One region of the Granulicatella adiacens ATCC 49175 genome, then DNA from elsewhere that is predicted to be linked to it. Evidence: predicted binding sites of a transcription regulator. Region 1 holds the regulator's gene; the other holds the start of a gene.
What was found. The regulator CtsR, encoded in region 1, represses protease genes until heat stress. The targets are predictions, from matches to a motif close to TTGGTCAAAAAAGGTCAAANA.
Positions count from the first base shown of each region.

Region 1 (3,410 bases):
AGGCGACTGTTTATCAAAAACACAGGTCTCTGCAAAATCGAAAGATGACGTATAGGGGCTGACGCCTGCCCGGTGCTGGAAGGTTAAGAGGAGAGGTTAGCGCAAGCGAAGCTTTGAATTGAAGCCCCAGTAAACGGCGGCCGTAACTATAACGGTCCTAAGGTAGCGAAATTCCTTGTCGGGTAAGTTCCGACCCGCACGAAAGGCGTAACGATCTGGGCACTGTCTCAACGAGAGACTCGGTGAAATTATAGTACCTGTGAAGATGCAGGTTACCCGCGACAGGACGGAAAGACCCCATGGAGCTTTACTGTAGTTTGATATTGAGTGTTTGTGTCACATGTACAGGATAGGTAGGAGCTGAAGAATCCGGGACGCCAGTTTCGGAGGAGGCAACGGTGGGATACTACCCTTGTGACATGACCACTCTAACCCGCACCCCTTACCGGGGTGGGAGACAGTGTCAGACGGGCAGTTTGACTGGGGCGGTCGCCTCCTAAAGTGTAACGGAGGCGCCCAAAGGTTCCCTCAGAATGGTTGGAAATCATTCGAAGAGTGTAAAGGCAGAAGGGAGCTTGACTGCGAGACCTACAAGTCGAGCAGGGACGAAAGTCGGGCTTAGTGATCCGGTGGTACCGTATGGAAGGGCCATCGCTCAACGGATAAAAGCTACCCTGGGGATAACAGGCTTATCTCCCCCAAGAGTTCACATCGACGGGGAGGTTTGGCACCTCGATGTCGGCTCATCGCATCCTGGGGCTGAAGTCGGTCCCAAGGGTTGGGCTGTTCGCCCATTAAAGCGGTACGCGAGCTGGGTTCAGAACGTCGTGAGACAGTTCGGTCCCTATCCGTCGCGGGCGTTGGAAATTTGAGAGGAGCTGTCCTTAGTACGAGAGGACCGGGATGGACACACCGCTGGTGTACCAGTTGTTCTGCCAAGAGCATCGCTGGGTAGCTATGTGTGGACGGGATAAACGCTGAAAGCATCTAAGCGTGAAGCCCCCCTCGAGATGAGATTTCCCATCACATTAAGTGAGTAAGACCCCTGAGAGACGATCAGGTAGATAGGCTAGAAGTGGAAGTGCCGCGAGGCATGGAGCGGACTAGTACTAATCGGTCGAGGACTTAACCACGAGTTGTATAGCTGGTAGATTGATGGAGTTGGATATAGATTCAGTTTTGAAAGAACGAAAGTTTTTTCAGAAATAAAGTGTGGTGACGATGGCAAGAAGGATACACCTGTTCCCATCTCGAACACAGAAGTTAAGCTTCTTAGCGCCGATAGTAGTTGGGGGTTTCTCCCTGCGAGGGTAGGACGTTGCCACGCTTTATTATAATGGAGGTTTAGCTCAGCTGGGAGAGCATCTGCCTTACAAGCAGAGGGTCAGCGGTTCGATCCCGTTAACCTCCATTGATGAGTGATTAGCTCAGTTGGTAGAGCATCTGACTTTTAATCAGAGGGTCACAGGTTCGAGCCCTGTATCACTCATAGCCGGCTTAGCTCAGTTGGTAGAGCATCTGATTTGTAATCAGAGGGTCGAGGGTTCAAGTCCTTTAGCCGGCATTAAAACCAAATTTGCGGAAGTAGTTCAGTGGTAGAACACCACCTTGCCAAGGTGGGGGTCGCGGGTTCGAACCCCGTCTTCCGCTTAGCCAATGTAAAACCATGGCCCATGCCGGGGTGGCGGAATTGGCAGACGCACAGGACTTAAAATCCTGCGGTCAGTGATGACCGTACCGGTTCGACCCCGGTCCTCGGCATTAACTAAATATACAATGCACCCATAGCTCAATTGGATAGAGTACTTGACTACGAATCAAGCGGTTACAGGTTCGACTCCTGTTGGGTGCATTTTTTCTTACGGGAATTAGCTCAGCTTGGTAGAGCACTTGGTTTGGGACCAAGGGGTCGTAGGTTCGAATCCTGTATTCCCGATAGTTATGAAGAAAAGAAGCTAAACATTTGTTTAGCTTCTTTTTTTTGTTTAAAAGCAATATAATTGGCAAGGAGAGAAAACTTCTGTATAATTAAAGTCAAATATAGTCAAGGTTAAAGGAGGAAGATGAATGCAAAATCAAAATATGTCCGATTTGATAGAAAGTTATTTGAAAAATGTATTGCTTTCGAATGAAACAGTAGAAATCAGACGCAGTGAGATTGCAGATCAATTCAATTGCGTTCCTTCTCAAATTAATTACGTGATTAATACTCGTTTTACCATCCAACAAGGGTATGTCGTAGAAAGTAAGCGAGGTGGCGGTGGATATATCCGCATAATGAAAGTAAATTTAGTGGATGAAATGGATGTTCTAAATACTTTAGGAGATTTAATTCCGCCTCAACTATCAGTACGAGAAGCAAATCATTTATTACAAAATTTATATGAGAACGAATTAATATCAAAACGTGAAGCCCAAATGATGGCTTTGATGATGGAAAAGGACACGTTTCCAGTTTCTGTTAAAAACGGAGATGAAATTCGTAGTATTATGATGAAAAAATTAATCGATAACTTGAAGTATCGTTAGAAACAGAAAGGATAAAGTCCATGAGTGAAATTTTTACACCAAAAGCAAAAAGTGCGATGGTTTTAGCTGCTAGAGAAGCTATTTTATTTAAGCATCAGGCTGTTGGAACAGAGCATTTATTATTAGGATTAATCTTGGAACAAGAAGGGATTGCTGGTCATGTACTACGTGCAGCAGGCCTCACAGCAGAAATTGTTCGTACGGAAATCGAATCACTGACTGGATATGGCTCAAACCGTAAACAGATGGATCCTTATTTAATGCCTTATTCTCCTAGAGCAAAAAAGGTGATTTTATCTGCTACAGATGAAGCAAAACGCCTCGAAGTGCCACAAGTTGGAACAGAACACTTATTATTAGCCTTATTACGTGAGGAAGTATTAGCAACGAAGATTCTTCGTGATAACCAAGTTGACCCTCAAGAATTAATGAAAGAAATCTACGGGAAAATAGGAATTCAACCAGCTAATTCAGGAGCTGCTAAAAGAAAAGCTCGCCAAGAATCTAGCCAAGAGGGAACGCCTACATTAAATGGATTAGCACGTGATTTAACAGAACTAGCGCGCCAAGGTAAGATTGATCCAGTGGTTGGTCGTGAAGAAGAAGTACGTCGTATTATTCAAATCATTAGTCGTCGTACGAAAAATAATCCAGTCCTTGTTGGGGAACCAGGTGTTGGTAAAACAGCTATTGTCGAAGGGTTGGCTCAACGAATGGTTTCTGGTGAAGTTCCTGAAGAAATCGCTGAGAAGCGCTTAATGATGTTAGATATGGGTGCAGTCGTTGCTGGAACGAAATATCGTGGTGAATTCGAAGAGCGCATGAAGAAAATTTTGGATGAAGTGTACCGTGAACAAGATGTGATTCTCTTTATTGATGAG
Region 1 covers NZ_CP102283.1:1,613,161-1,616,570, reverse strand. Annotated here, with positions in the region: rRNA gene NQ540_RS07990 (23S ribosomal RNA) at 1-1,133, shown strand, start outside; rRNA gene rrf (5S ribosomal RNA) at 1,212-1,327, shown strand; tRNA gene NQ540_RS07980 (tRNA-Val) at 1,339-1,411, shown strand; tRNA gene NQ540_RS07975 (tRNA-Lys) at 1,417-1,489, shown strand; tRNA gene NQ540_RS07970 (tRNA-Thr) at 1,492-1,564, shown strand; tRNA gene NQ540_RS07965 (tRNA-Gly) at 1,579-1,650, shown strand; tRNA gene NQ540_RS07960 (tRNA-Leu) at 1,676-1,761, shown strand; tRNA gene NQ540_RS07955 (tRNA-Arg) at 1,779-1,852, shown strand; tRNA gene NQ540_RS07950 (tRNA-Pro) at 1,863-1,936, shown strand; gene NQ540_RS07945 (CtsR family transcriptional regulator) at 2,068-2,529, shown strand; gene NQ540_RS07940 (ATP-dependent Clp protease ATP-binding subunit) at 2,550-3,410, shown strand, end outside.

Region 2 (3,410 bases), 710 kb from region 1:
TGATTTTTGTAAGAAATAACGTATAATGAAGATGAGGTGAAAGTATGGCTAATGATTTTTTTGAGCGAGTGTTAAATCCTACTTGGAAAAATTTAAGTAGAGAATCAAAAGAGGTAGTAATTCGAAATATACTACGCTTTTTCGTGAATCCAATACTAACAATTGAAGATTTAAAGTTTGTACAATATGATTACGCTGGTATCACAAATGATACGTTTGAAGTAACGATTGATGGCAGAGTTTTTGTTTTTGTACCTGGTCAGAAAGAGGTTGTTCTTGGGTGGGATAGCGGTTTGTCAGGACTTTCAGGTCTTGACTGCAGTGAAGAGAGACAAGAACTAAGATATGCGTTTAAACGTTATTTGAACCAACACGTAACTGGGTTTATGTTTTTAAATCAAAATGTTCAAGAAAAAGATTTAACTCAAGAAAAATTAACGACTCAAATTGTTGAAGATGGGATTAATGTCATGACTTCAGAGTTAAGACAAGTAGATATACCAGCAATGTTAGTCGAAAAGAAGCCTAATTTTGTTGGCTTAAAATTTATTGGTCATTATTCTGTGGTTACTGGTCAGCTAGATGGGGATGACATGGTATCAAGTGAAACATTATCTATTTTAGAAGAGGCCATTACCCCAGATAATTCATTAGAAGCTCTTTTTCAAGAATTTCCAAGAGCAGTAAGAGTTGATCAGTATTTTATGCAACAAGATATTCAGAATCCAGATCTTTTTGCGTGTTATGTAGCAGATCCAGTTAGTTATGATGAGGGACGCAAAGAGATAGAAAGATCTGGAATGGGACTTTTAAATGAAGATGAATGGGAATATTGTTGCGGTAGTGGTACAAGACGATTATTTAAATGGGGAAATCAACTACATCGAACACTTCTGCAGGATGAGTTTAAGTCTCCTTTATGGAAAGTAAATATGTTTGGTTTAGAAATAGCAAATGCTGAATTCGGACCAGAAATTATAGAAGGTCGTCCATATACAAAAGGAGCTTGGCTTGAAGAAAACTTTAAAGCACCTGTGTTAAATTTATTACCTCTTTCTTCTTACTATTCAGTAAATCTACCACTTTTTGTTGATCCAAACGGAAAATTAGCAGCAGGATATTATTGTATAAGAAGAGCTATTCGAATTGAAATGTAATAGTAAAAGCAGCTACTCAAGTGGCTGTTTTTAAATTTTTATTAAGGTCAAAAAAAGTCAAATAATACTATTGACCTTTCCTGACTAAAGGTGTATACTTAATTCATGGTCAAGAGACCACAAAAGGAGGAATGAAGATGAATATTGAAAAAATGACAACAACAATGCAACAAGCATTAGGCCAAGCGCAACAAATTGCGATGGTCCGTAAACATCAAGAAATAGATATTCCTCATTTATGGAAAGTATTTATGGAACCAAATCACTTTGCTAGAAATTTATATAGTGATTTACAAGTGAATGACAAAGAATTTGAGGAATTAATTGATAAAGAATTAGACCGTATTTCTGTAGTGGAAGGGCAAAATGTCCAATACGGTCAAAGTATGAGTCAAAACTTATATCGACTCTTTACAGAAGCTGAAAAGATTAGAGAAAGCTTTAAAGACGATTACTTATCTACAGAGGTAGTTGTACTTGCATTAATGGAACTACAAAATCATCCATTAACACGCTATTTAGTACAACAGCATATAACCAAAGAAAATTTGAGAGCTCGAATTGAAGAGCTAAGAGGGGGAGAACGTGTGACTAGTCAAAATCAAGAAGAACAATATGAAGCATTATCAAAATATGCACGTAATTTAAATGAAGCTGTTCAATCTGGTAAACAAGATCCAGTCATTGGACGTGACGAAGAAATTCGAGATGTGATTCGTATTTTATCTCGTAAAACAAAGAATAACCCTGTCTTAATCGGGGAACCTGGTGTTGGTAAAACAGCAATCGTTGAAGGATTAGCGCAACGTATCGTTAAAAAAGACGTACCAGAAAACTTAAAAGATAAATTAATCTACTCATTAGATATGGGTGCTTTAATCGCAGGTGCAAAATACCGTGGTGAATTCGAAGAACGTTTGAAAGCCGTTCTTAAAGAAGTAACAAAATCAGAAGGACGCATCATCTTATTTATCGATGAAATCCACACAATCGTTGGTGCTGGTAAGACAGAAGGCTCAATGGATGCTGGTAACTTACTAAAACCAATGTTGGCTCGTGGTGAATTACATTGTATTGGTGCTACAACTCTTGACGAATACCGTGAAAATATGGAAAAAGACAAAGCGTTAGAACGTCGTTTCCAAAAAGTACTTGTTCAAGAACCAACAGTTGAAGATACGATTTCAATTCTTCGTGGATTGAAAGAACGTTTCGAAATCCACCACAGTGTAAATATTCACGATAGTGCGTTAGTAGCTGCTGCGACTTTATCAAACCGCTATATTACTGACAGATTCTTACCAGATAAAGCGATTGACTTAGTCGATGAAGCCTGTGCTACAATCCGAGTTGAAATGAACTCAATGCCAACAGAACTTGACGCAGTCACTCGTCGTTTGATGCAACTTGAAATCGAAGAACAAGCGTTGAAGATGGAAAAAGATGACGCTTCTCAAAAACGTCTTGCTATTTTACAAGAGGAATTAGCAGAACAACGTGAAAAAGCCAATAACCTCAAAATGAAATGGGAAATCGAAAAAGAAGAAGTCAATAAAATCCGTAATAAACGTGAAGAAATCGATCATGCTAAACGTGAATTAGAACAAGCAGAAGCTGATTATAACCTTGAAAAAGCTGCTGAACTTCGTCACGGACGTATTCCAGCTCTTGAACAAGAATTGAAGGAATTAGAAGAACAAAATAAAGCGAATGCTGAAAGCACGCAACGTCTCGTTCAAGAATCAGTAACTTCAGAAGAAATTGCTCGAGTAGTGGGACGCTTGACAGGTATTCCTGTAACAAAACTTATGGAAGGCGAACGTGAAAAACTTCTTCACTTAGAAGATATTCTTCATGAACGTGTCATCGGTCAAGATGAAGCTGTACAAAAAGTAGCTTCAGCAGTACTTCGTTCTCGTGCAGGCTTACAAAATCCTAGCCGTCCAATCGGAAGTTTCTTATTCCTCGGACCTACAGGGGTGGGTAAGACAGAACTTGCTAAAGCTCTTGCAGAAGATTTGTTCGACTCAGAAGACCATATGGTTCGTATCGACATGAGTGAATATATGGAAAAACATTCAGTGTCTCGTTTAGTGGGAGCTCCTCCAGGATATGTTGGATATGAAGAAGGAGGCCAATTAACAGAATCTGTTCGTCGTAATCCATATACAATCGTTCTATTAGATGAAATTGAAAAAGCACATCCAGATGTATTTAATATCTTATTACAAGTATTAGACGATGGACGCTTAA
Region 2 covers NZ_CP102283.1:907,102-910,511, forward strand. Annotated here, with positions in the region: gene NQ540_RS04560 (hypothetical protein) at 45-1,157, shown strand; gene clpB (ATP-dependent chaperone ClpB) at 1,295-3,410, shown strand, end outside.
Region 2: a site for CtsR is predicted at 1,201-1,221, ahead of clpB (ATP-dependent chaperone ClpB). Genes of this name have one in related genera too.